2 regions of the Alteromonas alvinellae genome follow, and region 1 is predicted to be linked to the other one. Evidence: predicted binding sites of a transcription regulator. Region 1 holds the regulator's gene; the other holds the start of a gene.
What was found. Region 1 encodes LexA, which represses DNA repair genes until DNA is damaged. Its sites were predicted from a motif close to TACTGTATNNNNATACAGTA; they were not measured.

Region 1 (15,519 bases):
CGCCTTCTGAATGGAAAATTATCTATACAGATTGGTATTTCATTGCGATAAGTTGAGACTGTTACTACTTTTATAAAGGTCAATGAATATGAGCAAGATGTAGTGGATGATCAAAACCGCCTGAAGACAATTGATGAATTTATGCTTAACAACGAGGTGCCATTAGATCTCAACGATCTTATGGTGGTGTTAGCTGCGGCATACAAAGTGCCTATTGCGCTAATTGGCATCGTTGGTGAGTTTGAAGAGGTTTTCAAAGCGCGATATGGGACTTCACTTTCCAAGGTGAGTAGGGAACATGCATTTTGTAGTCATGTCGTGCAAGAGCGTCAACAAGTTGTTGTAAACAATGCCCAAGAAGACCCAAGATTTAAAGACAACCCTCTAGTGACGGGTGAGCCGCACATCTGCTTTTATGCAGGCACACCCATTGAAATTAATGACGAGGTTATCGGTGCTGTCTGTCTTATTGATACCGTTCCAAGAGAAATTGACAAGAAATGTCTAGAAGTTCTAGATCGAATTGGCGCGCTTGTCAGTCAGCATATTTCTCTTTCAAAAGAACACGAAGCACTCAAGCGTGAGCATGGGTTAATAGAAAAGTCCCCTATTGTTCTGGCTACGTGGCGAAATACTACGTCGCTCAAACTGGTTCATATCTCAAAGAATAGCGAGCGCGTATTGGGCATATCGTCCCAAGATTTACTGAGCGGCGCAGTCGAGCTTGGCGATGTTTTGACACAAGACGCTGAGGGCGACTTTACATTCGCCATGCAGGCCCATATGGAGGGCGTGGAAACGCATACCTGTCGTCTTCAAATTGCCACGCCCACACGTACCATTTGGGTAAGTATGATCTCTACGGCTAGTTTCCGTGAAGACGGTATGTTGTATTCCGTTCAGGCATTTCTATTTGATACCAGCGACCAAAAATATGTGGAAGACAAGCTCAACAAAACAAACCAGCGTATGCGACTATTATTGGAGGCCTCTGAGTTAGGTACGTGGGATTGGAATTTGACCGCTGATGTAAACCAAGTCAACAAACGCTGGTGCGATATTGTCGGTCTTGAATATGAATACTATGACACCAGTTCGCGCTTTTTCAGACAGCTGATTCACCCTGCGGATTATGTGAAAGTAGAAAAGCAGTTACACGAACATATTGCTGGAAAGAGCAAGGTTTTCAATACTACGTTTCGCATGAGGCATACTAACGGCTCTTGGGTTTGGGTCGAAAGCTATGGAAAAACTGTAGAATCTGACATTCTGGGTAAACCCACCCGGGTTGCCGGAATTCATCGTGACATCACCCAACGAATGGAAAGCGAGCTTCACGAGAGAAAGAAAACTCAGCTCCTGCAATTTATTAATAAGACCCGAGCTTCATACCTTCAAAACAACGATTTGACCTTGGCCTGTCAAACAGTATTGCCCGAACTCATTGATATTTCGGACAGTCAGTTTGCTTTCGTAGGGCAAATGAAAAATGAAGGCGATGCATCGAGGCTGTTTATCCATGCCATTTCCGAAATCGTTTGGGACACCAGCAGCTTCACACAATATAACGAGTATAAAAAGCGCAATTTATACTTCAGCAGTTTTGATAACCTCTTCGGTACCACTATTGTAACGGGAGAAATTACGATAAGTAATGCTTCTGGGAGTCATCCGAAATCTAAAGGTGTGCCCCAAGGGCATCCGCGAATTAGCCGTTTTTTAGGTTTGCCTATCAAAGTCAAAGACAGAGTCGTGGGTATGATTGGTTTGGCCAATAAGTTTGAACCCTACTCTATAGAAGATGCCAAATTTCTACAGCCTCTTTTAGATGCATTAGCCGGTCTATTCTATGCAGTAGAATTAGAAGATGCACGCGCTGTCGCTGAAGAAAAGCTGCGGCAATTAGCTATGACTGACTCATTAACGGGTTTGTATAACCGAAGAGCATTTATTAACGAGTGCATCGTGTTTTCAAAACAGCATCATAGTGCGTGTGTGGCAATTATAGATATCGACTATTTTAAACAGGTAAACGACACGTACGGTCATGACGCGGGTGACCAAGCGTTAATTACTGTTGCGCAAAAAATAGCGAAACAAAATCGTTCACCCAACGTGGTTGCGCGACTTGGCGGAGAAGAATTCGCTGTTGTGATGCTGGGCAAAAATAGAAAAGAAATTAACACGCAGCTAGAGGCGCTGCGTATAGCCGTTGAAGAAAGTGTTGTTAACTATAAAACCGATCAAATAAACCTTACCATCAGCATAGGAGCTACTTTTGTCGATAGTACCCACGGCGCAGACTTTAGCGCGCTGTTATCAACCGCTGACAGAGCCCTTTATAAAGCAAAAGAGCAAGGCCGAAATCGCGTTGTCTGGGGAGACGATTGACCGTCACTGCATGTCGATAACCGCTAGCGACTTGTGTATCAGGCAACAGAGATATTGCCAGGAAAACGAAGATAAGTTATAAAAACCGAACATTTTAATGTTATAAACAAACTAGGCATGTGTCGTACTTTTGGCTGATGTTAGGCCACCATGCCTTACAAATCAGGGACGATGTATGAACACTTCGCGCTTGGGTTTCTCTGGCCTTTTTTCTATTCTAGCTCTTACAGCCTGTGGTGGTGGAGGGGGCTCGGACTCTCCGACTAACCCGACACCTGCACCGCCCCCAGAGCCCACTTCATTAGAAATTTTATCGAACCCCTTAGACTACTCGATAGCACAGCTAGACACTGCAGCTAAGCGTTATGCTGATAATAGCTATACGGGTGAAACAAACGTTGCAATCGCTGACATCAGCGCTGTGCAAAATGTATATATTACGCTTTTTGGTGAAGATCTCGCTAGTTCACCTTATCTTGACATATTTGAAGTTTCTGAACTTGTCGATGCTAACGGCAACATTGATGGCGTTATACAATGCTCAGATAGTGGCTCAATCAAGTACTCTGGAAAACTCGATTTAAGCACAGGCCTCGGAACTATAATTGTCGATTATGACCAATGCCTACACTATTATTTGAGCGCGTATCACGATGGTCAATTTTCTGTGGCTATTACGAAATCAGATGACGACAATTTCGAGGCAACGTCCTATTTTACGAGTCTTTCGATAGGAAGAGGGAGTCAACGTGCAACGCTAAAAGGGTTAATGAAAGCTGAAATAAGTTACGACCCACGCACGGGTTACTACAACGAAGAACTCATTCAGTACATGGCCGCGACCTTTAACGGTGAAGCCTATAAAATAAATGGAACTGCTTTCGATGGCTTTAATGGGTTGGGGTATTCCTCTGAGTTCGAGGGGACAATGCATATTGGCTCAAAAGGTAAGCTTGATTTTTCTTACTTCTCAGAGGAAGGAGGACTACCTTATGCTTCCCAAGGTTCTCTTGTAGTTAAAGGCAATAGAACCGCAGGCATTGATATTATGCAAGGTGCGGTTCGCTATGGTGAAGATACGAACGGGGATGACACCTATGATGTTGGCGTGTTTTTCAGCAGTATCGAGACATTTGCAAGCAGCAATACCGCGAACATCGTTCTATCCGATATAGAAACTATTTCAGCGCCTCCCGTTGCTGGTGAACCCTATTATTATGCTTATGACCCTGTTTACACGTCTGACGATATAACCGTTGATGAGGGGTATTATTACGACTCTGATACGCCTGAATCTGACCTGTCAGTATCTTACCGCTGGTACATTAATAACGTTGTTATAGAGGGTGTTAGCGGCAGCACACTGCCTGCTTATAACGCGGTATTCGGCGATGAACTGAAAGTAACTATGGTAGTGTCCGACGGTGTTAATATCGTTGAATCACAACCCGTTTTTATCACTATCAGTGACTCTCCAATGACACTTGTCGTCTCCAATATGCCTGAATCGGTAACTGCTGGTGGTTACGTCGAGTTCACGGTAAGCATGACTGACCCCGATCAAATTAATAGTGATGTTGCAGGCCAGCTTGTCGCTGCACCTACAGGAGTTACCTTAAACGACAACGGCTTACTAACGTGGCAGGTGCCCGACAGTCAACTGTTCAATGCGCAAACATATATCTTTAGCTTTGCGAGTCTGGATGGCGATGAGAGCCTGCAAACCGTAGAAATAACTGCTTATGCAGATAAAGCGCCGGCGTTTGCTCGCACAACTTCAATAACACCAATTTATAATAGAGGTTTTGCGATTGCCTCAACCAAGGGTGGGAATGAACTCATATCCGTCAATCATCGAAATGTGGGCGCCTTCTCGTTAAACGGGAATAAACTAGAAAATACCTATGTGTACCCTTACAAGTTACCTACCAGAGGAGAAATTAAAGGCGTTTATACACAAGATGCTGACGGTGATAGCAATGATGAAATCTATATCCTTACTGAACAAGGCTTGTCAGTTATAAAAGATCGTAACGACAACGCGGAAACTGTATTTGTAGCAGAGGATAAAATTACGTCAGGATGGTTTTACGATATTGATAGCGACGGTATTGAAGAAATTGCATACCTTCACGGCGATCATTATTACGATGCGACTTCTATCTCCATTCATAATGTAACAACTGGTGAGAAGTTACAGCAGTTCGATGTCGATGGTGTATCAACCCTTTCTTTTGGTAATGTGGACGACGACGCGTCTATCGAGTTGGTGACTAACAATGGTTACGTCTTCGATATTAATAGCGGCGCTAATCAATGGCTTTTTGGCAATGGGTTTAGCGACGCTTACGTCGCTGTCGGTGATATGAACAACGACGGTGTCGATGAAATCATTGGTGCCGACCGTTGGGAGAATATTTCAGTCTATTCAGCGGTATCGAAAAGTAATTTGGCGACAGCTGAGCATAACGATATCTGCGATTTGAGCTATAGCAAAGATGACCATACAAATAAGGGAATGTTTGTAATTTCTGAGTGCCAGTGGGGAGAGGTGAAAGCTTTCACGCTTGAAGGTGGTCAAATTTCGGAACAATGGAGCGTTATTCATAATACGTATAGCGGTATGTCGCTTTTAATCGGCGACCTGAATAACGATAGCCGAAACGAAATAATCTGGACCGGCGACAGCGAAATTCAGGTTGCACAGCAAGATGCTGAGGGCGACTACGTCTTATCAGATATACAAACTGAAGCACACTCTTCTAATTACTTTGCTGCCGGCTGGGCCCCTTTTGGTGATAATGATGAAAGAGCAGTCTTTGTTAGTGAGACAACTAACTACTACACATCAATTCAGGTGCTGTCAGTTAACACGAAGAATGAACTTACCATCAGCGACGAACTTGGCGACGATGTTTTTGACTATAGCAGACCCGTTGTTACTGACTATAACAATGATGGCGTGGGTGAATTATTCACAGGAGCTTTGAATAGCAATACATCATTCAACGTAGTTAAGTTGTCAGATAACTCAATTCAGTGGTCACTGAGCCAAAATCAAAACAGCCAAATCTCACTCATCGAAGCAATAGACGTTAATGACGATAATTTTGTTGATGCGGTCATTGTTGAAAACAATCGACTTAAAGCATTCGATATTGAGAACCAAGTTCTCATCGACGCTGTCATTAATGAGTTTTCAATTGATACTGTCGCTGAGCTCACCAATAATGGCGAACACTTCTTTGCTGTTAGTGGCTATGAATCATTAAAGCTCTATACAATGCAAGATGGCGAGTTTGTCGGACTAAATGCACTAGATGTTTCTTGTAGTCAATTGATAAGAATTAATGCTGATGGTGACGACGCCTCTGAGTTCGCATGCTTAGATAGAAACTACAATAGAATAAATATTTATGACGTAACAAATGACGCCTTGGTACTTAAAGAGGCCATAACGCCTACATTCAATCTTCAGAATATAGCCGTTATTCCAACGACATCGTCTAATCAATCAATACTTGGCATTTACCAAGCTGAAGAATATGACTCATCGTATGGATATTATGACAACGTTGCTTACCGAGTCACTGAAATAGATAACAAAGGACATGTCATTTGGCGTAGCCCTTCCATTGGCATTAATCATGTCGATGGTATGCGTACCCGAAAGAACAATGCCGGTGAAGTAGAGCTTCAAATAGGTAATCCGAACATGGCCCTTCTTGTGAAATAAAGGTAATACACTTGTCGCTGTCTATTGCTTATGGCAAAAGACGCGGCAAGTGCTTGTTATTTAGTTTTAGGTGTATATACTTACAGGAACTGTATGAACAGACAGGTCTTTTATGCGCCCACTCACAGCTCGACAAACAGAAGTTTTAGAACTTATCAAAACTACCATGCAAGAAACGGGGATGCCGCCTACGCGTGCGGAAATCGCTCGTCAACTTGGTTTTCGTTCTGCCAACGCTGCAGAAGAACATTTGAAAGCCTTGGCGCGTAAAGGCGTGATAGAAATTCTGCCGGGTACCTCTCGGGGTATCAAACTCAATATTCCCCTCGAAAATGACGTACCTGAAGAAGAAGGCCTACCTCTCATCGGGCGTGTGGCGGCGGGTGAGCCAATTTTGGCGCAAGAGCACGTAGAATCACACTACAAGGTAGACCCTGCACTGTTTCAACCTCAAGCAGACTTTTTACTGCGTGTTAACGGCATGAGCATGAAGGACATAGGTATTTTAGATGGTGATCTCCTTGCTGTGCATCGCACCACCGATGTTCACAATGGCCAGGTTGTTGTGGCACGTGTAGACGAAGACGTTACGGTAAAGCGTTTAGAGAAACGTGGTCGTGAAGTATTACTTCATGCCGAAAACGAAGAATTCGCACCTATTCGAGTAGACCTAGCCAACGAACCTTTTGCTATTGAGGGGATCGCAGTGGGCGTTATAAGAAACGCGGATTGGATGTAAGGTTTTAACACCTTCAATGAAAAGCGGCGCACTAGCCGCTTTTTTTATGCCTTTTATTGCTTTATTTCTACCAGTTTTCTGGAGTTAGGGTGACTAAGCACGCTTTTAAAAAACGAACCCAAACATGACTGTCAGAAAACGTATTAAGCGTATTTTGCCTGTGAATGAACTAATGAATATGCATTCATTATTTTAAAGTCTGTTTGAAAATAAATATTAGCAACCTATTAGTTGTTGATTTTATGATCAAATGATTGCTGATAAAACCTTTGTGTTGTTCAAAATGTGCGTTTGATTTTATCCTCGGCTACTACATGCTCATTTCTTTTTCCATCCAATATGTAACGTAAGGCTGCCAAATAAAATGATTAAAAATTGAACACTTCGTTAAATTTTTAACAGAAAAGACTAGACGGCACGGCATTATTGCGCAATTCTTAGACAAAGATTAACAAAATAATAACAATGACTCTTAATTTGTTTTACAAGTTGAGGTAATGGGTCAATCGTTCGCAAACCATTTGGTAGGGCATCGCGCAAAATAATCAGCGTTTTTGGTCTTGCTATTACGGAGGTGCTGAGTGAAACAACTAACGACCGTTTTCGCAAAATGGTGTTCAACAATACCGTTTTTGCTTCTTTCCCCTTTGCTTCTTGCCCAAGAAGTCAGTGAAGAGGCTTCTTCACTAAACTTAAGACGCGGTGCCACTGACATCAGTGGCCAGGTTTACGACCTCCACATGCTGATGTTTTTTATATGCGTTGGCATTGCTGTTGTAGTGTTTGGGGTTATGTTTGCCTCGATGTATCTGCACAGAAAGTCCCGTGGCGCGAAGCCAGCAAATTTTCATGAGAACGTGAAAGTTGAAATTGCTTGGACCGTTATCCCCTTTCTTATTCTTATTTTTATGGCTGTGCCTGCAGCGAATACGCTGATTGCGATGGAAGACACATCTGAGCCTGACATGACTGTGCTAGTAACAGGCTCACAGTGGAAGTGGCACTACAAGTACATGGACAGCGACGTTGAGTTTTATTCATTGCTTGCTACTCAACGCGAGCAGATAGAGAACAAGTTCCAGAAAACAGATAACTACCTGTTGGAAGTAGACCGCCCATTGGTTATCCCGACTGGAAAAAAAGTACGCTTTCTTATTACTTCAGACGACGTTATCCACTCTTGGTGGGTTCCTGATTTTGCGGTGAAAAAAGATGCCAACCCCGGCTTTATTAACGAGTCTTGGGCCAAGGTGAATGAGCCTGGTATTTATCGCGGACAGTGCGCAGAACTTTGTGGGAAAGACCACGGCTATATGCCGGTTGTGGTGATTGCTAAAGAGCCTGCTGAATTTGATAAATGGATGGGCGAACAAGAAGAAATTGTTCGTAAAGCAAAAGAAGAAGAGCAGCGTCTACTTTCTATGAACATGTCGATGGATGAGTTAATGAAAGTTGGCGAGCGTGTTTACAACACCACCTGCGCTGCTTGCCATATGCCAAATGGTGAAGGTTTACCTGGCGTGTTCCCGGCATTAAAAGGCAGCAAAATGGCGTTAGAAGATCAGCAAGGTCACATTGATATTGTACTTCACGGTAAGTCGGGTACTGCTATGCAGGCGTTTAGCAAAATGCTAAGCCTTAAAGAAATTGCAGCGGTAGTGACTTATGAGCGCAATGCTTGGGGCAATAACACTGGCGACATGGTTCAGGCCAAAGACGTCAATGCAGTGGCAAACGGAAACTAGGAGCAGAAAAATGAGCAAAGCAACTGAAGTTATTTCGCCTGATACCTCTGCGCCTCATAGCGGTCAAGCACATGGCGATCACCTACATGATGATCATGAACACCACGATCATATTCCTAAAGGGATAACGCGCTGGTTGTTTACCACTAACCATAAAGACATAGGCACACTTTACCTGTGGTTTGCCTTTATCATGTTTTTAGTTGGTGGTGCGATGGCCATGGTGATCCGCGCTGAACTATTCCAACCTGGTCTACAAATTGTAGAGCCAAACTTCTTTAACCAAATGACCACGGTACACGGACTTATCATGGTATTTGGTGCAGTAATGCCTGCCTTTACTGGGCTCGCAAACTGGCTTATTCCCATGATGATCGGCGCCCCTGACATGGCGTTACCGCGCATGAATAACTGGAGCTTCTGGATTTTACCTGGTGCCTTTCTCATTCTACTGAGCTCGCTCTTTATGGAAGGCGGCGGCCCTGCTTTTGGTTGGACTTTCTACGCCCCCCTTTCAACGACTTACAGTGGCGATTCGACAGCATTGTTTGTGTTCTCTGTTCACATCATGGGTATTTCATCCATTATGGGTGCGATTAACGTGATTGTGACCATCTTTAATATGCGTGCACCAGGCATGACCTGGATGAAAATGCCGCTGTTTGTATGGACGTGGCTTATCACAGCGTTCTTGCTGATTGCGGTAATGCCAGTGCTCGCCGGCGCGGTTACCATGGTGTTAACGGACAAGTTCTTTGGCACCAGCTTTTTTGATGCTGCTGGTGGCGGCGACCCGGTTATGTTCCAGCATATTTTCTGGTTCTTCGGGCACCCTGAAGTGTACATTATGATCTTGCCCGCCTTTGGCATTATCTCGCAAATTGTTCCTACCTTCTCTCGAAAGCAGCTGTTTGGATACGCGTCTATGGTTTACGCCACGGCGTCTATTGCCCTGCTCTCATTCGTTGTGTGGGCTCACCATATGTTTACTACGGGCATGCCGGTGTACATGGAAATGTTTTTCATGTTTGCCACCATGCTTATCTCGGTGCCAACTGGGGTAAAAGTGTTTAACTGGGTAGCGACCATGTGGCGCGGCTCACTGAGCTTTGAAATGCCTATGATGTTTGCTATTGCCTTTATTGTACTGTTTACCATTGGTGGGTTGTCAGGGTTAATGTTGGCGATCACGCCCGTGGACTTTCAATATCACGACACATATTTCGTTGTAGCCCATTTCCACTATGTACTGGTAACTGGCGCGGTCTTTTCTATCATGGCAGCCGTGTATTACTGGTTGCCTAAATGGACAGGCAAAATGTACGACACAACCTTAGCTAAATGGCATTTCTGGTGCTCACTAGTATCGGTCAATGTGTTGTTCTTCCCTATGCACTTTGTTGGTTTGGCTGGAATGCCGCGTCGTATTCCTGACTACGCATTACAGTTCGCTGATTTTAACAAATGGATAAGCTTGGGTGGTTTCGCATTCGGTTTATCTCAGCTCATCTTTCTTGCCCTGCTTATAAAGGCGTGCAAAAAGCAAGGTGAGCCGGTATCGGCGCAAGTTTGGGACGGCGCAGAAGGATTGGAATGGGAAATTCCATCACCCGCTCCTTATCACACGTTTGAAACACCACCTGTCGTTAAGTAACGGTAGGTGGAGTTGTGAATTGGTCATTCCTTTCAATCGGCAAAAGCTGACGGGAATGACATTCACACATTGCAGGTGGTGAGGTAGATAGGCGGTTAAACAAGCGTTTATCAACCTTCATCTATGGATTTACCCGGAGGTCACGTGATGTCACAGCAAAGTGCAAATAACAAGATGGTTATCAAACTTGTTGCTATTGTTATTGGCATGTTTGGCTTCGGCTTTGCCCTTGTTCCCTTGTACGACGTATTTTGCGACGTTACGGGAATTAACGGAAAAACCGAAGGCACGGCTGCGGTTTATCAATCGGTTGAGATTGATGACTCGCGAGAAGTGACCGTCGAGTTTATTACTCGCACAAATACCGGTATGCCCTGGGAGTTTCGTGCTGAAACCAAGCGCGTGAAAGTGCACCCTGGCGAACTTAATACGGTGTCGTTTTATGTGAGAAACCCTGCATCAAGCAATATCGTAGCTCAGGCCATTCCCTCTGTATCCCCAGGAACGGCAGCACTGTACCTGAACAAGACTGAATGCTTCTGCTTCAATCAGCAGCCATTAGATGCGGGTAGTGAAGCCTATATGCCCATGCAGTTTTATGTAGACCCTCAGCTACCTGAAGAAATTACGTTTTTTACCTTGCAGTACACACTCTATGACGTCACAGCGCGAGCCAGTGACCTAACAACAACACCGAATCCCTTTATGGCTTCCACACCATCAGCTGGCGAATAAGCCGAAGGGGTAAGGAGATGAAAATGCAAACCGAAGTACAGAATCACGAATACCAAAAATACTATGTACCCGCACAAAGTCCATGGCCCATCGTAGGGGCTGTTGCTCTATTTCTTATCGCCGTTGGCGCAGGGAATTATGTGGTGCAGGCAACTAAAGGTGAAACCGGCTATGGCGGTCATATTCTTCTAGCGGGAATAGCCGTGTTGTTGGTTATGCTTGTTGGCTGGTTTAAAAATCAAATTGACGAATCTATGGCCGGGCTTTATAGCGACCAGCTGGGGCGCTCGTATCGACAAGGTATGAGCTGGTTTATATTTTCAGAAGTGATGTTTTTCGCTGCGTTTTTTGGTGCTCTTTACTACGCGAGATTTATTTCCGTTCCGTGGCTTGGTGGCGCATCGAATAACGCTATGACCAATGAAGTTTTATGGCCGACCTTTGAGGCCATGTGGCCGCTGGTGTCAACGCCAGGCGGCACTACCACACAGGAAATGAGTGCTGCGGGTTTGCCCACTATTAACACGGTTATTTTGCTTATCTCATCTATTACACTTCATTTCGCTCATGTGGGACTAGAGCAAAACAAACGCAAACAGCTAACCCTAATGCTGGGTATCACTATCTTACTTGGATGTGGGTTCTTGTTCCTACAGGTAGAAGAGTACATACATGCGTATCGCGACTTGGGGCTTACGCTTCAGTCAGGCATTTACGGCAACACCTTCTTTATGCTCACAGGGTTTCACGGCATGCATGTGACCCTTGGCACCATCATTCTAATTGTATTGTTTTTTAGGGTCTTGAAAGGCCATTTCACGCCTGAAAACCACTTCGCGTTTCAGGCGGGGAGCTGGTACTGGCACTTTGTAGATGTAGTGTGGGTCATGCTCTACATCTTTGTTTACGTACTTTAAAAGGAATCCCCAAACTCAGTAAGGCCTTGGGTTTGGGGTAATTAAACCGGTACCAATAGCGATAAGAATAATAATAACAATGACGGCAGAAGTGAGCACGCGTCGACTAATGTACTTACTCATAGGCCCTTTTGATGTGTCGTTTTTCATCATGATTCGCATCGCCATAAACAAATTCACAATCATGTACAGCACTAACGCAACAAGGACTATTTTTATCAACATATTCACCTCTGTTTTTATTCTAATTTTGCATGGTGCGAAATAATCATGTTTTCTCGCACTCGCCACGTTATTCCTTGGTTACTCACGGGCTTTAGTGTGGCGATTATGTGCGGTTTAGGGTACTGGCAACTTGATCGCATGGTCCAAAAGCAACAACGCTTAGCTAGCATAGCGCAAAAGCAAAGTAATGGAACCTTGAGTTTAGAAACGGCGCTGTCTCATGACGACCCTAGGGATATACTGGTATCGTTCAGCGGCGCAATAGACGCTAACCATGTGCTGTTATTAGATAATCAAATTCACAATCAGCGGGTGGGTTTCGACGTCATTGTACCGGTAAATACCAATGTCGGGTGGCTCCTGGTTAACTTTGGCTGGGTGCCTGCGCCAGACTTAACGCGCACGTTACCGGATATAAGTTTTACAAGCCAAACGCGCGAATTTATCGGCGTGCTTAGCGTGCCGGGTAACAACCCCTTAGTGAAAGAGACCAACATGGCTTTGTCGCAAAGCCCCGCGCTGGTACAACACATAGAATTCCCTGCACTAAGCAACGCCTTAGAGCGCAAACTTTTACCCTTTATTCTTCACCTTACCACGCCTGACCCCGCGTTTATTCGTGAACATCAGGCCGTCGTAATGTCTCCTGAAAAGCACCTTGGCTATGCAGTTCAATGGTTTGGTTTAGCTATTGCCGCTGCAGCCATTGGCGGCTTTGCAATTAGTAAGAAAGGACGTAGTTATGAGTAATGCTGCTTCGAAAAAAACATTAATTATTATGGTAGCCGTGTTTGTTTTACCTGTTGTTTTGGCAAAGCTCGCACTTGATAACGATTGGTTTACTAAAGGCGCGACAAATAAAGGTCAGCTGCTCGCGCCGACCATCGACATGAGTGCGCTTTTAGAAAACGCGGAACCTAAATGGCGTTTGTTGTATGTGATGCCAAGTAAATGTGACGCAGTGTGCGAGAACGCACTTTTTAGCATTAACCAAGTGTGGCTTGCGCTAGGTAAAGAATCGGACCGTGCTCAAGCAGTGGTCGTTACTACCGCTTCAAGCGACCAAACTGCGATAGCCGCGCTAGAAGACTACCCTTTTGTCGAAACCTTACCCGTTACTACACCAACGGCGCTTGCCTCTAGCAGTGTTTATATTGTTGATACGCAAAATAACGCCATGCTCTTTTACGACATTAAAGACGATAGAAAAGACGCCGTGATGGAAAGCCGCAACATGCTGGCAGATATGAGAAAGCTCCTAAAATTATCGCGTATAGGATAATGGCCATGAAAAAATTAACCCTATTCAGTATTTTTCTGGCGTCGGTCGTTATTATTCTCGGTGCGTATACGCGTTTGACCGACGCTGGGCTAGGATGTCCCGACTGGCCTGGGTGTTACGGAAACTTAACCGTGCCTTTGAGTGAGGAAAAAGTGGCACAAGCTAACGCCGCTTTTCCTGAACGTCCAGTAGAGGCATTTAAGGCGTGGAATGAAATGATTCACCGCTATTTTGCAGGAACGCTGGGGCTGTGTGTACTGGCTATTGCCATTATTGCTATTCGGCAACGCGACAAAAGCACGCCCGTTAAATTACCTCTGTTACTGCTAGGGCTCATTATCTTCCAGGCAGCACTTGGTATGTGGACCGTGACGCTCAATCTCCTTCCCGTTGTAGTTATGGGGCATTTGCTGGGGGGCTTCTCTGTACTCTCTTGCCTGTTTATTCTCTACCTCCGTTTGCGCAACACCGCAGGCGATGCATCGAAAATTAAACAAGCGCCCATCGCGTCAGCTATGCATGAACAAGACATTACCGACTTACCTCAAGCCAAGGTCTTTCAGCGAAACCTTAAACTTTTCGCCTTCATTGGGCTTGGCGTGCTTGTTACCCAGATTGCTCTTGGTGGATGGACTTCTGCCAATTATGCCGCGTTAGCCTGTACGGAAATGCCGGTCTGTGAAAGCGGTTGGCAGGAAAGAATTGATTTGGCAGGTGCATTCAGTGTGCCTGACGCAGACAACTATGAGTTTGGTGCTCACGATTACGGCGAACGAGTTACCATGCACATAGTGCATAGGCTCGGCGCGGTCATCACGTTTTTATACTTGCTAGCACTAGGTATAAGTGTGTTGGTAAGCCGCTACACCACAAGTAAACAAAAATATGTGGGTGCGTTTATGTTGGTAGCATTATGCACGCAAGTGGCATTAGGACTTAGCAACATTATCTTTATGCTGCCACTGGCTGTCGCTGTAATGCATAACGCGGTCGCAGCTGTGTTACTTCTCTCCCTACTCAACCTCATTTTTACCGTATTTTTGGCACTAGAAAACGATAACGTCTTCGGTACAGAAAAACGAAATACAGGCTCATTCTCAAGTTCGAAACCACTGCAGGGTGCAGGTGCATTTAGCATCCACGAAGCGCCTTTGCACGACCCTTTAAACGCGTCAACGTCTTCTCATATTCTCCCTAAAGCTCCAGGAGGTTTCCATGGCTAAATCGGTCTCTTTACATGCGCGTACTTCACGTCAGCACAATGTAGTCACGTGGCGAGATTACTATGAAATGACTAAGCCTAATGTCGTCATGTTGTTGCTGTTAACCGCGTTAGTAGGCATGTGTTTAGCTACGCCTTCGTGGGTAAACGCAACCGTACTTATCTGTGGCTTATTGGGTATTGGTATGTTGTCTGCCTCTGCTGCGGTTATTAATCACGTTGTCGACCATAAGATAGATAGTGTGATGGCGCGTACATTTAATCGCCCCGTCGCAAAAGGCAAGGTTAGCGTAAACAACGCGCTGTGGTTTGCAGGCGTTTTAGGTGTGGGTGGATTTGTAGTGTTGGCTCTTTTTGTGAATATGCTAACCGCGTGGTTAACCTTAGCAAGTTTAGTAGGCTACGCGTTTATCTACACGATGTATTTAAAGCGAGCGACACCACAAAACATCGTGATTGGCGGTTTAGCAGGGGCTGCTCCACCGCTTCTAGGTTGGACCGCGGTTACAGGGGAAATACATGCCCATGCCCTGCTTTTAGTGCTGATTATCTTTACTTGGACGCCGCCGCATTTTTGGGCGCTCGCTATTCATAGAGAAAAAGATTACGCCAAAGCTAAGGTGCCCATGCTGCCGGTAACCCACGGTGTGTCATTTACGAAAACGTCAGTGTTGCTGTATACAGTATTGTTGGGGCTTGTATGTTTGCTGCCCTACCTTACAGGCATGAGCGATCTCATTTATTTGATTGGCTCAAGTGTGCTTAACATTGGATTTCTATACTATGCATTAAAGCTAAAATTCGATGCAGAGCCACAAACTGCAATGAAAACTTTTAGGTTTTCAATTATTCATCTCATGGTATTGTTTGTCG
Region 2 (15,519 bases), on a different contig from region 1:
AAGGAAACGGGCCACATTCATTGGCACCCTACGTCCAAAAAGCAGTTTCAAAAAGCACTTCAGCACGCCAGTGGAGTAATTGCTAATGGCGGCTTTGAGCTCTCGAGCGAAGCACTTCAGTTAGGCAAAAAACTACTCATTAAGCCCTTACATGGCCAGTTCGAGCAACTGTCCAACGTACTAACCCTGAATAAACTGGATTTATGCCAGACCCTTTTTCAACTCGACACCGATATTGTAGAAGAATGGCTTGAGGCGCCCGAGAACGAAGCGATAGCCTTTCCAGACAATCCAAACATACTCATCGACTGGCTCAAAAATAAAGACTTTTCTGACACCAAGAGCCTATGCGATACACTTTGGAAAAACGTTCAATACGGCGATAAAACACAAGAACGATTATTGGCTCTTGCAATTTAACACCGCAATGCGATGATAGCGGCATTTGTCGTATTCTTTGCGGGATCTTTCGTGCTTAAAAAGTCTGTTGTTTTCTTGCTAACACTCTCAGCATTGTGTGGCTGTGGGTACAAAGGGGCGCTCTACATTCCTGACGCGCCTGCACAAAACACATCTGCTGAACCAGCGTCTTCTAATGATGTAGAAGCTGAGGCTTCATCAAGCGCCAACACCCCATCCCCCGCAACTACTTCTGGAGAGCTGAACTAGTGGATTTTTTCGCCTACAGCCAAGGTCAGCTGCATGCTGAACAAGTAGCTGTTTCTGATATTGCTGCCCAGCACGGAACGCCGGTTTATATTTATTCACGCGCAACATTAGAGCGTCATTGGCATGCCTTTAACGACGCTATCGGTGAACACCCTCACCTTGTATGTTACGCGGTAAAAGCGAATTCGAACATCGGTGTATTAAGCGTTCTAGCCAAATTAGGTTCAGGCTTTGATATCGTTTCAGCAGGTGAACTGGCTCGCGTCATCGAAGCCGGTGGCGATGCAAGTAAGGTGGTATTCTCAGGCGTTGGCAAAAAGCACGATGAAATTCGTTATGCGCTAGAACAAGGCATCATGTGTTTCAACGTAGAATCAGAGCCAGAGCTTCATCGAATTAACCAGGTTGCGGGCGAAATGGGCGTGAAAGCCCCTATTTCACTGCGAATAAACCCTGATGTAGATGCCAAAACCCACCCTTATATTTCGACAGGGTTGAAGGCGAATAAATTCGGTATTGCCCGCGAACGAGCGCTTGTTACCTATGAATTAGCCGCTTCCCTGCCTAACCTAAATGTGGTTGGTATGGACTGCCATATTGGCTCACAGCTCACTGAAATCGGTCCGTTTGTAGATGCGCTAGAGCGTCTACTTCTGCTTATTGACGAACTAGCAGAGCGCAACATCATTATTGAGCACTTAGATGTAGGTGGTGGTCTTGGCGTGACTTATAACGACGAGCAACCGCCTCACCCTAAAGCCTATGCACAAGCCATGGCTGAGAAAATGGTAGGCCGTGAAAACCTTAAGTTAATCCTTGAACCTGGTCGAGCTATTGCAGCTAACGCAGGTATTTTGGTCACTGAAGTTGAATTTATAAAAGAAGGTGAAGAAAAGAGCTTTGCCATTGTCGATGCTGCAATGAACGATTTATTGCGCCCTGCGCTTTACTCAGCATGGCAAAAGATTATTCCCGTAAAGGAAGGAAGCACGGCAACGCCTCGCACCTATGACGTTGTGGGCCCTGTGTGTGAAACCGGTGACTTTATAGGAAAAGACCGCGAATTAGCCATTGAACCTACCGATTTACTTGCAGTTCGCAGTGCCGGTGCCTATGGTTTCGTTATGGCGTCAAACTACAATAGCCGCTGCCGTCCAGCCGAGATTATGGTAGACGGTGACAAAGCAATTGTGGTTCGCGAAAGAGAAAAACAAAAAGATCTCTGGCAAGGTGAGTACAAACTTCCGTAAACTAGAAACAAACTAACAAGATAGATGCGCGTTTAATGCAGGTTCAATTTTCTAAAATGCACGGGTTGGGTAACGATTTCATGGTTATTGATAACGTTACTCAAAACGTCTTTTTCTCTAAAGAAAAAATTCAGCAATTAGCTAACCGAAATTTCGGTATTGGCTTCGACCAGCTGTTGATGGTAGAACCACCGTACGACCCTGAACAAGACTTTCACTATCGCATCTTCAATGCTGACGGCTCAGAAGTGGAGCAATGCGGCAACGGCGCACGTTGCTTTGCACGATTTGTTAAGCAAAAAGGCCTTATTAATCGCAACAAAATAGTGGTAAGCACCAAAGCAGGTAAGATGGTGCTGTATTTAGAGAAAGACGGCCAAGTGACCGTTAATATGGGCAAACCAGAGTTTGAGCCTGCGAATATTCCACTTACAGCCAACAAGCAAGAGAACACCTATATTTTGCGTGTGGGCGAACGCACCTTGTTTATTGGATCAGCGTCAATGGGTAACCCCCATTGCGTAATGGAAGTTGACGACGTTGATACGGCCGATGTAGCCGAAATTGGCCCGCTTGTTGAAAAACACGAACGCTTTCCCGAGGGCGTAAACGTAGGCTTTATGCAAATTATCAACGAGTCACATATCAAACTTCGCGTATTTGAACGTGGTTCAGGTGAAACTTTAGCCTGCGGCAGCGGAGCATGTGCAGCAGTTGCAATTGGGCAAATACAGGGTAAATTAGGTAAAGACGTACGGGTAGACTTGCCCGGGGGCAGTTTACGTATACGCTGGCCAGGCCCAGATAACGTGTTAAAAATGACAGGGCCTGCCGAACACGTATATGACGGACATATAAATTTATGAGCGAAGTATCAGGGCAATCTAACGCCACGCAATTAATTGAGCCATTTAACGACAAAACGGAATTGTCGAGTGCTGATGTGCGCGCGTTCTTACTACAAAACCCTGAATTCTTTTCCGAGCATGCCGATCTTCTCGAAAAAATTAAGCTACCTCATGAACACAAAGGCAGTGTGTCGCTCGTTGAAATTCAAAGTGACCAGTTAAGACAAAAAGTTAGACAGCTTAACTTTAAGCTTAATCAGCTGGTTACCATCGCTAAGCAAAACGAAAAAATATATCGCGTTTATACCGACTTAAACGTGCAGTTACTACGTTGCGAAAGTGTTGCTGAAGTACAGTTTACGTTAGAAGATATATTACAAGAGCGTTTACAGTTGTCCTCTGCGGTGATCAAAAGCTTTAAAGGCCCCCATGCTATTCCTGAACTGCAACAACGTTTGTTCACGGAAAAGCGCTTTAAAAATACCAACTTTTTCTTTGGCCGTTTGTCACAGCACGAACGCCAGCTGCTTTTCGGAGAAAGCCCTGCGGAGTCTGTAGCGCTAATGCTGCTTGGTGACAACCGTGAACTCGGTATTTTAGGCATTAGCAGCAGTGATGCCAGCCACTTTACTCCAGACATGGATACTCTGTTGCTTCAGCAACTTCAGCAAGTGCTTAATATCATCTTGCCTGAAATGATGGGATATTAGGTGAAGTGTCTACGGACGCCTTAATCAGCGAACCCTGCCAGCAATGGCTAGATAAGTTTCTGCTTCATTTGCAGGTAGAGCGTGGTTTATCTCTACACACCATCAAAAATTATCAGCGCCAGCTAACCGAAGTGGCTAAGCTACTTGGGCTTTACGAGTGGTCCGGACTTACACCAAGTGATATAAAGCGAGTTATGGCTGATGCAAAAATGTCTGGCCACAGTCCACGCAGCATTGCGCTGAGACTTTCAGCATTACGAACCTTCTGTCAATACCTTATCGACCACCAGCAGCTATTTAGCAACCCTGTAGAGGGCATTCAAGCTCCTAAACAGGGAAAGCCGTTACCCAAGCAGCTTAGCGTAGATGAGATGCAGCAGCTGCTTAATGCTTCACCTCGAAGCAGTGACGACGATGAAGGCATGCAGTTAAGAGATGTAGCCATGTTTGAGCTACTTTATGGGTGCGGTCTACGTTTGAGTGAACTTACCGGGCTTAATTTATCCGACTGTTTAAAAGACGGTACGGTAAAGGTCATGGGTAAAGGGAGTAAACAGCGAATACTGCCACTAGGTCGACATGCGCAAAAAGCCCTTAATGCTTGGTTAAAAGTTCGGCCAGCTTACGCTTCCCCGTATGAAAGTGCGGTTTTTGTAAGTAAACGCAAAACCCGAATATCGAACAGGCAAGTCGCCAATCGCTTAGATAAAATGGCGCAAGAGCAGTCCCTATCGCAAAAAGTAAGCCCTCATAAACTGCGCCATTCTTTCGCTACTCACGTATTAGAATCAAGTGGTGATTTGCGTGCGGTTCAAGAACTGTTAGGTCACGCTAACTTGTCGACAACACAGGTTTATACCCATCTCGACTTCCAGCACCTCGCCAACGTATACGATGCGGCTCATCCGCGCGCGCGAAAAAAATAACGCTCACTTAAGGTTTTACCATGCAGTTTTTCCGGTCTATTAACAACGTCGAGGCGATGACCTTCGACCTTGACGACACCCTTTATAATAATGAACCTATTATTCGACGCGCAGAGCAAGCCCTTCAAGCGCATATTGCTAGGCATCATAAGGACGCTGCGGCACTGTCGTCACAAGATTGGCAGGCATTAAAGCGAGCAGCCATTAAAAAGGACTCGCGCTTAGCCTCTGACATGGGGCAGCTTCGCCGTGTAGTGCTTACCGCAGCACTTTCTAACACCACACCTGAAAAATTAACAACAGAGTTAAACAACGACCGTGAACTTAGTGATGCAGTAGAGGCGTGCTTTAACTGCTTTTACGACGCAAGAAGCGACTTTGAATTGGCTGACAATGTACACGCAGCCCTCAAGGCTGTAAGTAGTCAATTACCGCTTATCGGCATTACTAACGGTAATGTAAACGCAGAGAAAATAGGTATTGATGGGTACTTTGAAACCATTCTTCACGCCAGTACAACACGACCGATGAAACCAGCCCGCGATATGTTCGATGAAGCGGCTGCACGTTTACAAATTGCGCCGAAGCATATTCTTCACGTGGGCGATAACATTATAAAAGATGTCCAAGGTGCAATTAACGCTGGCTATCAAGCAGCATGGTTTGCCTGTAACAGACCAATGATACTAGCCAATGAGCCCGTCAGCGTACTTCCCCACGTCGCACTAGACAACCTCAACGAGTTAACCCACTTCCTATGAATAATGGGGTCAGAGTCGGGACTCTGACCCAAAGCTTTAGTTGTCTTCTAGTACGTTTTGGCGCATGGATTCACATGGGCTTTGACAAACCGGTCTCCCCACTACCTTGGCTGGTACACCCACCACGGTAACGTGGGCTGGTACGCTATTCAGTACAACGCTACCTGCGCCTACTTTTGAGCCCTCGCCGATTTCGATATTTCCTAGAATCTTGGCACCTGCGCCAATTAACACACCCTGGCGAATTTTAGGGTGGCGGTCGCCCGACTCATTACCGGTACCACCCAATGTAACGCTCTGCAAAATAGATACGTTGTCTTCAACTACTGCAGTTTCGCCCACTACAATGCCAGTTGCGTGGTCAAACATGACGCCTTTACCTATACGCGCAGCAGGGTGGATATCGACACCAAAGCTTGCCGAGTTGCGGCTTTGTAAGAATAAAGCAAGCTGATGACGACCGTGCACCCAGAGGTAATGCGCCATTCTATGCACCTGCACAGCATGGAAACCTTTGAAGTGCAGTAAAGGAGTAAGGTAGTCGTTCACTGCGGCATCCCGCGCCTTAATCGCCATTATGTCAGCAATAGCCGCTTCGCTGATGCCTGGCTCTAGCAAATAAGCTTCGTCGAACACCTCACGTATAGCAATCGCAGGCATAACGTCATCTGCCATTTTGTTTGACAGAATGAAGCTTAGCGACGATTCAAAATTATGATGAGCAAGAACACTGGCGTGCACATAGCTAGATAGCAATGGTTCGTTGTCAGCAACAATTTGCGCTTCTTGTTTGAGCGTCGACCAGAAATCGATGGGCGTAGAAAGTGCGGTCATAAGCATGTCCCGTTAGTGTGCTGTTTTTATGCCAATGTACGTCGTAAAAAAGTTGGGGCCGTGTGCTTTTTTCAGTTTGCCTAAAATGGCTTAACTCTTTTGCTAACACTCGCCTTGTTTGAAAGTGCGGAGGTAGCAACAGTAAAAGAACAGAAAGTTTACCTGAGTTTGGCGTGATGCAATACCGATGTAATACCTGCCAAGCGTATAATTCGATCAATTTATCGTATTAATTCGTTATAGCTAATAACTGTATCTTTCATACGTGCACTTATGAGCTTTTCTTTAACCACTCTAGGCTCCTTCACTATTCAATTTAGAGCAGTTAAATCGCTCTTATTTTACAAAAAAGGGCTAAAAACTGGACTGTATAAATTAACAGGCAGGTGGCATAATAGCGCGCTGCTGAATGTATAACACTATCAACTAACAGGTACCACACTATGGATGTATCTCGACTGCTAGACGAGCTAAACGACAAACAGCGTGAAGCAGTAGCAGCCCCACTATCTAACGCCCTAGTTTTGGCTGGCGCGGGCAGTGGTAAAACCCGCGTATTAGTGCATCGCATTGCGTGGTTAATGGAAGTCGAAAACATCGCCCCTTTTTCTATTTTGGCAGTAACCTTTACCAATAAAGCAGCCAAAGAAATGCGCGGCCGAATAGAGTCGTTGATGGGTCGCAGCCTGCACAATATGTGGATTGGTACCTTCCACGGGCTTGCGCATCGCTTGCTACGCGCGCACCATGCAGAAGCCAACTTGCCTGAGAATTTTCAGATAATTGATTCGGACGATCAGTATCGACTTATTCGCCGCATTCTGAAGGCCATGAACCTGGACGAAAAGCATTGGGCGCCTCGTCAAATTCAGTGGTACATAAATGGCAACAAAGACGAAGGCTTGCGCCCTCAGCACATTGAAACCCACGGCGATCATATTCAAAAGACCATGCGCGAAGTCTATGCGGCATATCAAGACGCTTGTGACCGTTCAGGCTTGGTAGATTTTGCTGAACTGTTGCTACGCGCACATGAATTATGGGCTAAAAACCCAGAAGTATTAGCCCACTATCAACGTCGTTTCCGTGCAGTGTTGGTTGACGAATTCCAAGATACCAACAATATCCAATATGCATGGCTTCGTATGCTGTGTAGTGGTGGTAATAATAACATTATGATTGTTGGCGACGACGATCAGTCTATTTACGGCTGGCGCGGCGCGAACGTAGATAATATTCAGCACTTTCTGAAAGACTTCAACGAGCCTACTACTATTCGCCTTGAGCAGAATTACCGCTCTACAGGAAACATTCTTAAAGCGGCGAACACGGTTATCGACAACAATACGGGTCGTTTAGGGAAAGAACTTTGGACAGAAGACGCGCAAGGCGAGCTTATTTCTGTATATGCGGGTTTCAACGAACTAGATGAAGCGCGCTTTATTGTTTCGAAAATCAAAGATTGGCTTAATCAAGGCAACGCCCTTACTGATACCGCTATTCTTTATCGAAACAACGCCCAGTCTCGAGTACTGGAAGAAGCCTTGCTACACGAAGGGCTGGCGTATCGCATATACGGCGGTCTGCGCTTCTTCGAGCGCCAAGAAATTAAAGACGCCCTTGGCTATATGCGCATGGTTAGCCACCCGCACGATGACGCTGCTTTTGAACGCGTGGTTAACACCCCAAGTCGCGGTATTGGTGAGAAAACCTTATCGCAAGTGCGCGACACCGCGCGAATGCACAACTGTTCAATGTGGCAGGCGTGTCAGTTGCTCATTAATGAAGGTGGCTTCAAAGGCCGCGCGCTAAACGCAATGCAAAGCTTTGTGTTGCTAATTACTGAGCTAGAACAATCCACGTTAGATGAGCCCCTTGACCAACAAGCCGATAAGGCTATTCGCCAGTCTGGTCTGTACGCCATGTACCAAGCAGAGCGCGGAGAAAAGGCCCAAGCACGTCTAGAAAACTTAGAAGAATTGGTTACTGCATGTAAAACTTTTATCGTGCCTGAAGAAGCCGAAGAAATGTCGCCTCTGGCAGCCTTTCTAGCTCATGCGTCGCTGGAAGCGGGTGAAACCCAGGCGGATAAAGACCAGGACGCCGTCCAGATGATGACCATACACACCGCCAAAGGCCTTGAATTTCCGCTGGTATTCTTAGCAGGTGTAGAAGAAGGCATGTTCCCTAGCCAAATGACTAACGACGAGCCAGGTCGAATGGAAGAGGAACGCAGACTTTGCTATGTTGGTATGACCAGAGCAATGCAAAAGTTGTATATTACTTATGCAGAAAGTCGTCGACTCTATGGCCAAGATAAGTATCATACTGCTTCTCGGTTTATTCGCGAAATGCCAGCAGACTGCGTTGAAGAGGTTAGGCTGAAATCGACTATTTCGCGGCCCGTGCACAACCGCTTTAGTCAGGCAACCTCGCACGCCAGTTTTGAAGAAACGGGCTTTAGTTTAGGTGAGCGAGTTGTACATCGTAAATTTGGCGAAGGGATCGTACTTAACTACGAAGGGAGTGGTGAGCACGGTCGAGTTCAAGTAAACTTCGACGAATTTGGCAGCAAATGGCTGGTACTTGCTTACGCAAAGCTGGAGAAAGCGTAACATTATTAATAGGCAAGGTAGCCTAAACCTAAGTTGAAATGTATGCAGCAACACGTGCTGATCATCGAAAATGGTGAAGGCAACCTTGAACTTATAGCGAAATTAGTACGCCGGGCAGGTCTTACCCCCGTTGGCGCGACGTCGCTGACAGAAGGCAAAGCACGGTTTTCGCAAAATATGCCGGAAACCTTTCTGTGTGCTATTGTTGCATACTCGCTTCCCGATGCACCAAAAGGCGAAGCCATCGACTTTACGGTTGAGTCTTTCATTCCCACCATTGCTACAACAGAAAGTTTAGATAGCGCTATTCGCGATAAAGTCCTAGAACGTGACGTTGTCGATTACATTCCCAAAGAAAATTCGCAGAACTACGACTACCTCAATCGTCTTATTAGCCGATTAGAAAAAAACAAGTCTACTGGTGTCGTCGTGGTAAGCACTAATCGGGTGTTGCGCTCAAAAACCGTTTCATTACTTCAGCGCCATAATTTTATTGCGTTTGAATGCTTAACGGCTACAGACGCTATGCAATGCTTGTCTGAACACAAAAACGTACGTCTTGTTATCACTGACAACACGTTGCCTGATATGACAGGCACGCACTTTGTCGCCAGTTTAAGAAAAGCCTTTTCGAAAGAGCAGCTGGCAATTATGGGCGTTGCTGGAGGCAAAGGCATGTTAATGTCTGCGTACTTTATTAAAAGTGGTGCAAATGACTTCTTGCGAGTGCCCTACTGTCATGAAGAGTTCTTGTGTCGCGTGATGCAGAACGTAGAATATATTGAGAGCGTTGAAGAAATTCGCCGTGTGGCCAACACCGACTATTTAACAGGTTTGCCTAACAGGCGCCACTTCTTCTACATGGTTACTGTACAACACCAAAACCTGTCTGAGGATCACGCTCTCGCCCTTATTGACCTAGACTTTTTCAAATCGATAAACGATACCCATGGCCATGACGCCGGTGACATTGTGCTAAAAGCCATGGCGGCCCTTATTGAGTTTTATTTTCCAGACGAAATTATTTCCCGCTTTGGTGGCGAAGAGTTTTGTATATACATGCCGTCAACACCACTAAAAGAAGCCTGTGAGCGTTTAGACGACTTCAGAAAAGTGGTGGAAGCGGAAATTATTCAGCTGCCTAAAAGCGACATTAAAGTGACCTGCAGTATTGGGGTAAGTGGCGCCCACACTCAGCGCGTAGATAAGCTACTAAGCCTTGCCGACAAGCAGCTTTACGCCGCCAAAAATAGTGGGCGTAACCAAGTGAAGTGCGAACCACCAGATGTTCCTCAGCAAGAGCAAGCTTCACTGCTTTAGCTTTTCACTCAATCAACCGCCGCTTAGCTGTCCGACGTTTAATTAAAGACTTGTGCGCAAAAGCCCCTACTCCACCGCTAGCTTTCGCGCTTTACGCTGACTGCGGTAATTAACTAGCGAGTCGGCACTAAACAAGATAAGCGCAAACCACACAAAGCCGAAGGTTACCAAGCGCGACTCTTCAAGCGGTTCGCCGTAAAGGTAAACCGCCAGAATGAACATAAGCGTAGGGCCAATGTACTGAAAAAAGCCCAGCGTTGAATACATAATGCGCCTTGCTGCAGCGGTAAAACAAAGTAGTGGCGCGGTAGTTACAATGCCAGCCGCTAAAATAAGGGTATTTAGCGTGGCGTCGTTATTAAATAAGTTACTGTACTCAGAGCCAAAGAAAACCCAGTAAATAATAGCGAATGGCGAGAGCATTAAAGTTTCAATGAATAGGCCGGGTAGCGAGTCTACAGCCACTTGCTTGCGCAATAAGCCATATACGCTAAAACTTCCCGCAAGCACCAGGGCAATCCACGGCACGTGGCCGTAAGAGAAAATAAGAATAGCCACGCCAATAACGGCAAGCCCAACGGCTACACGCTGTAAGTTACGCAACCTTTCACCTAAGAAAAGTCGCCCTAAAAATACGTTGATAAGAGGGTTGATGTAATAGCCAAGGCTTGCATCAAGAATATGGTCGTTATTAATTGCCCAAATAAACAAGAGCCAATTCGCCCCGAGTAACAACCCTGCAACGAATAAAATCTGCATAACGCGCTTATTGCGAAGGGCGGCGCCCACTTTGGGCCACTGCTTTAGCGCGGCTATAAGCCCAACCAACAGCACCACAGACCAAATTACCCTGTGCATTAGGATTTCAGTAGCCGGCAATACCATCAACTGTTTGAAATAAACAGGTGCAACACCCCACATGCTATATGCGGCAATTGCACAAATAACGCCGACTTGAGCGGCACTGGCTTGCTTAGACAAGACTGACTCCAACGAAATTCGGGGGAAGAAGGCGCGTATTGTTTATCAGGTTAAGTGAATACACAACCCTTAACGCTTTCCAATGCGGCAAAGGACGTGTAACAAGCGGCATAATTAATGAAACGTAATTAACAAAAAATGAAAAAGCCCCACTAAATGTGCTCATTCAATGGGGCCTAAGATGCGTTCGTCATGAAAAAACAGGACAATGTTTTTCGCGGGAATGGTGCTACAGCAGAAACAGTGTGCCCAAACCTAAGAATGCTACAAAGCCTACAATGTCGGTTACGGTAGTCAAAATGACCGACCCCGACAGCGCAGGGTCTATTTTCAGCTTGTCCAATATTACAGGCACAAATACGCCTGCAAGTGCGGCAGCTACAATGTTGAACAGTATGGCCAAACAGATAACCAACCCTAACATGGCATCGGTAAACCAGAAATAAGCAACAACGCCAATTACTAAGGCCCAAATCACGCCATTAACGCCGCCTACTTTAAGCTCTTTCACCATCAGCGCTCGTAAGTTGGCAGGCGTGACCTGCCCCAACGCCAAGCCGCGTACAATCAGGGTTAGCGTTTGACTACCTGCAATGCCTCCCATACTTGCCACTACCGGCATCAGTACCGCAAGGGCAACCACTTGTTGAAGGGTGCCTTCGAACAATCCAATAAACCACGAAGCTAAAAATGCGGTAAGCAAGTTGATGCCAAGCCAAAGGGCACGATTTTTCGCACTTTTCGCCACAGGCGAGAATAAATCTTCGTCCTCATCCATACCGGCCGAAGCCATCACTTGGCGTTCGTAAAACTCGTTGACCAACTCACTTGCAGAGGTCACATCTAATCGGCCGAGAAGCTTGTTGTTTTCGTCAACTACCGGCAGCGACGCAAGCCCAGAACGTTGAACAAGTAGCGACGCATTCATTGTGTCGTCAGCCCCTTGAATGGTCGTCACACTTTCTTCCGACAAGTCGAATAGCGACACGTGATCTTGCGCATTGAAGAGGTGGCTAATTTTAACCAGCGCGGAAAATTGACCTGAGCGGTTAACCAAAAAAATGCTGTCACAATGCTGAGGTATGTCACGTCTTAATAAGCGTAGCCCTTCGCGCACTTTCGCGTTCGAAGGTAACACTAACTGCTCGTGGTTAACCCAGTGCCCTATTTGGTTATCGGGGAATTGTGTCGCTTCTCTGAAGTACTTACGCTCTTTAGAATCAAGTGATTCATAGGCCATATCGACAAGCCGTTTTGGCAATGAATCGAGTAGTTCCAGTAAATCTTCTGCGTCAATATCAGCAAAAATAGACGCCCATTCGTCGTGCGGCGTATTGTCGATAAGAATTTCACGGGGGTCGCTACGCATCTCAACCAATACGTCGAGCTTACGGTCGCGAGGAATGCCTTCCCATACCGCCAAACGTTTTTCTACGGGCAACGATTCTAACAGTGATGCGATGTATACCTCGTCTTGTCCCGCAAGGGTGGCTAACAAGGTCGCCGGATCGTCACCCATACTTTCGGTAACAATCTCTTCAATTAAATCTGGTAATGGCTCTGCCATGCTACACCTCCCGTTAATACCGCTCACTTCCTTTACACAACGTCACAACAGGCATTGTGGGATGATGCAAACCTATTAAGACACTGCTATCCCAGCATATACGTACCCGTGCCAAAGGCTATATGATCGCCTTTTTCGTTGTGCAATTCCATTCTACAAACCACTAATTTACTGCCCTTGCGTATAATCGTGGCTGTCGCAACAAAGCGCTCGCCTCTTCCCGGCCTTAAGTAGTCAACGCGCATATCGACCGTGCCCATGGTGGGCAATCTAACTTGAAGGTCCGCAAGGTGTTCACGTGCGGTTTGTTTGATGGTTTCTACAATTGAAACTAAACCACCGATGGTGTCTAGCATAGTCGCTGTTACACCGCCGTGTAGGATTTTTTGCATTGGATTGCCGGTTAGCGCTGGTTGCCAATCAAGGTGCAGGGAGATCTGTGTATCCAGCCCCTCTCCTTCGGTAACAAATTCCAAGCCCAGCAACTGGTTAAACGGCATAGTATCACGAAAAAGCGCAATTACATGTTTAATCATTAGTTCGTGGTTTAGTGTTTTGCTGCCCTTAGCTTCGTCTTTATTAGTCGTTTTGTTATCCACTCGCTTTCCTTGATGAATTGATATTTGTAATGTGCTTATAAGCAACATTACTACCGAAAGTAAGTTTGACGGAAATTCATCCAACCAATGATGTTGAATCAAAATAAATTATAAGAGCTGCTGCCCCTCTGCTCAGGACTATCGCTGAATTTTAGTCTAGTTTTTTAAATTGCCCCGTGAAGACGTCGCCAAAAACGCGTAAAATCCAGCGCCATGACAACTGCAATAGCTCCATCAGAATTAGCGCCAGAAACGCAACGTGTAAAAACACCAGAAACCGTCTTAAAAGATGTATTTGGTTACGATGCTTTTCGCGACGGTCAAGGCGAAGTTATTCACCAAGTATGTGAAGGTAAAGACGCACTCGTTTTGCTTCCAACAGGTGGAGGCAAGTCGCTCTGCTATCAAATTCCTGCGTTAGTGCGCCAGGGCACCGCTATTGTTGTGTCACCGCTCATATCGCTTATGCAGGACCAAGTAGAACAGCTTAAAGCACTGGGCGTAAAAGCTGCTTATCTCAATTCAACGCTAGAAGCAGACGAACAAGCGCGCATAAATGACGCACTGCAAGCTGGCAAACTGGATTTGCTGTACGTGTCGCCTGAGCGTTTAATGCAGTACTATTTTCAGCAGTCGCTGGCACACGCCGACATTGCCTTATTTGCCATTGATGAAGCGCACTGCGTTTCCCATTGGGGGCACGATTTCAGGCAGGATTATCGCGCTCTGGGGCAAATAAAGTCTCGCTTCCCCTCTATTCCTGTTATTGGACTCACAGCGACTGCAGATTCGGCCACCCAAGCAGACATACTGACGCAGCTAAACCTTAACGACCCGCTGGTTTATAAAGGCAGCTTCGACAGACCCAATATTCGCTACCGCGTAATGAGCAAGTACAAAGCCTTTGACCAAGTTGTTGCTTACGTAAAACAGCAAGAAGGTAGCGGCATTATTTACTGTAACAGTCGCGCGAAAGTCGACGACCTGCACGCTAAATTATTCAGACAAGGCTTTCGCTGTGCGGCCTATCACGCAGGTATGGATAACGACGAGCGAGAGTTGGTACAGCGCCAGTTCCTTAACGACAAAATTGATATTGTGGTGGCCACCGTTGCCTTTGGCATGGGTATCAACAAATCGAACGTGCGTTATGTGGTTCACCACGACGTTCCGCGCAGTGTTGAAAGCTATTATCAGGAGACCGGCCGAGCGGGGCGAGACGGCCTAGAGTCTGAAGCTTTACTATTATTTGACGAAAAAGACGCAGCCCGTGTAAAACAGTGGATAGAGCAAGGGGAAATAGCCGAGCGCAACCAAATAGAGTTACAAAAATTTGCGGCTATGGAAGCTTTTTCAGAAGCGCAAACCTGTCGTAGACAAGTACTCCTGAACTACTTTTCGCAGTTCAGCGACAGCGCCTGTGGCAACTGCGACATTTGCCTAGACCCACCTAAGATGATCGACGGTTTGGTGATTGCACAAAAAGTACTGTCGTGTGTACTTCGGCTCTCACAGCAAGCCTCTAGCCAGTATGTCATTGATGTGTTGCGAGGCAAGCAGCTTAGGCGCCTTCAGGAAGCAGGCCACCACCAGCTTTCCACGTACGGCATAGGTAAAGATAAATCGGATAGCTACTGGCACAACATTATCAACCAGCTTGTTCATAAAGGCCTTATACGCGTTGATATTACCGCCCATGCCGCATTGCGCTTAACCGAGGCCGCTCGGCCTGTGCTAAAAGGTGAAGTAGCGGTTCAGCTTGCCGTTCCGCGGCTTGAATTTAAGCCCGACAAGAAAAAAGCAAAACAAGCGCCTGCAAACTACGACCGAACGTTGTTCACTCGTCTTAAGCACTTACGCAAAGTGTTGGCCGAAGAAAATGAAGTGCCGCCGTATGTGGTATTTAGTGACGCCACCTTAGTGGATATGGCGTGTAAACTCCCCACTACGCACAACACCTTGCTTGATGTAAGCGGCGTAGGCCAAACCAAACTCGAACGCTATGGTGATGCCTTCATTCAGCTTATTGATGATTACATAAATCGAGAGCACTGAGGGCTTGCAGGCCAACTAGATTCTGTTTTCCAGCTGGCCGCAGGGTTTGCACAAAGTAAAAGTGCACGCAGTAGAGATAAACACACTAGGCGTAAGCGTATTCTCCCCCTTTCTCAAGCGCCGCTTTGTAGGCTTCTCTGGCATGAACTCGTTTTACGTAACCTTGAATGGCAGTAAAGTCCTTCGCACGCCCGCTGGCCACCAACGACTCTAACGGAAATATCATTTGAACATCAGCGCCACTGGGTGCGTCACCCGCAAACCAGGTATTTTTCGATAAGTAAGATTCCACATAGCGTAAGCTCTGCGCTAAATTAGGGCCATAATAGGCATTTAAAATACCGTCTATCAGTTTGTTAGTAATTGGCTTAATAAAGAAAGGCT

Region 2: a site for LexA is predicted at 6,363-6,382, ahead of uvrD (DNA helicase II). Genes of this name have one in related genera too.

What each region holds. Positions count from the first base shown of each region.
Region 1 covers NZ_CACSIH010000113.1:81,995-97,513, forward strand. The annotation lists gene ACX5KA_RS08005 (sensor domain-containing diguanylate cyclase) at 103-2,391, shown strand; gene ACX5KA_RS08010 (hypothetical protein) at 2,567-6,127, shown strand; gene lexA (transcriptional repressor LexA) at 6,240-6,866, shown strand; gene coxB (cytochrome c oxidase subunit II) at 7,448-8,611, shown strand; gene ctaD (cytochrome c oxidase subunit I) at 8,622-10,265, shown strand; gene ACX5KA_RS08030 (cytochrome c oxidase assembly protein) at 10,413-11,000, shown strand; gene ACX5KA_RS08035 (cytochrome c oxidase subunit 3) at 11,024-11,917, shown strand; gene ACX5KA_RS08040 (DUF2909 domain-containing protein) at 11,933-12,142, opposite strand; gene ACX5KA_RS08045 (SURF1 family protein) at 12,188-12,892, shown strand; gene ACX5KA_RS08050 (hypothetical protein) at 12,885-13,424, shown strand; gene ACX5KA_RS08055 (COX15/CtaA family protein) at 13,430-14,647, shown strand; gene cyoE (heme o synthase) at 14,640-15,519, shown strand, end outside.
Region 2 covers NZ_CACSIH010000110.1:80,325-95,843, forward strand. The annotation lists gene ACX5KA_RS07420 (MJ1255/VC2487 family glycosyltransferase) at 1-420, shown strand, start outside; gene lptM (LPS translocon maturation chaperone LptM) at 472-669, shown strand; gene lysA (diaminopimelate decarboxylase) at 669-1,919, shown strand; gene dapF (diaminopimelate epimerase) at 1,955-2,785, shown strand; gene ACX5KA_RS07440 (DUF484 family protein) at 2,782-3,477, shown strand; gene xerC (tyrosine recombinase XerC) at 3,483-4,403, shown strand; gene ACX5KA_RS07450 (HAD-IA family hydrolase) at 4,424-5,164, shown strand; gene cysE (serine O-acetyltransferase) at 5,201-5,998, opposite strand; gene uvrD (DNA helicase II) at 6,442-8,613, shown strand; gene ACX5KA_RS07465 (GGDEF domain-containing response regulator) at 8,656-9,933, shown strand; gene rarD (EamA family transporter RarD) at 10,000-10,914, opposite strand; gene ACX5KA_RS07475 (magnesium transporter) at 11,144-12,481, opposite strand; gene ACX5KA_RS07480 (thioesterase family protein) at 12,568-13,080, opposite strand; gene recQ (DNA helicase RecQ) at 13,294-15,135, shown strand; gene ACX5KA_RS07490 (glutathione S-transferase) at 15,221-15,519, opposite strand, start outside.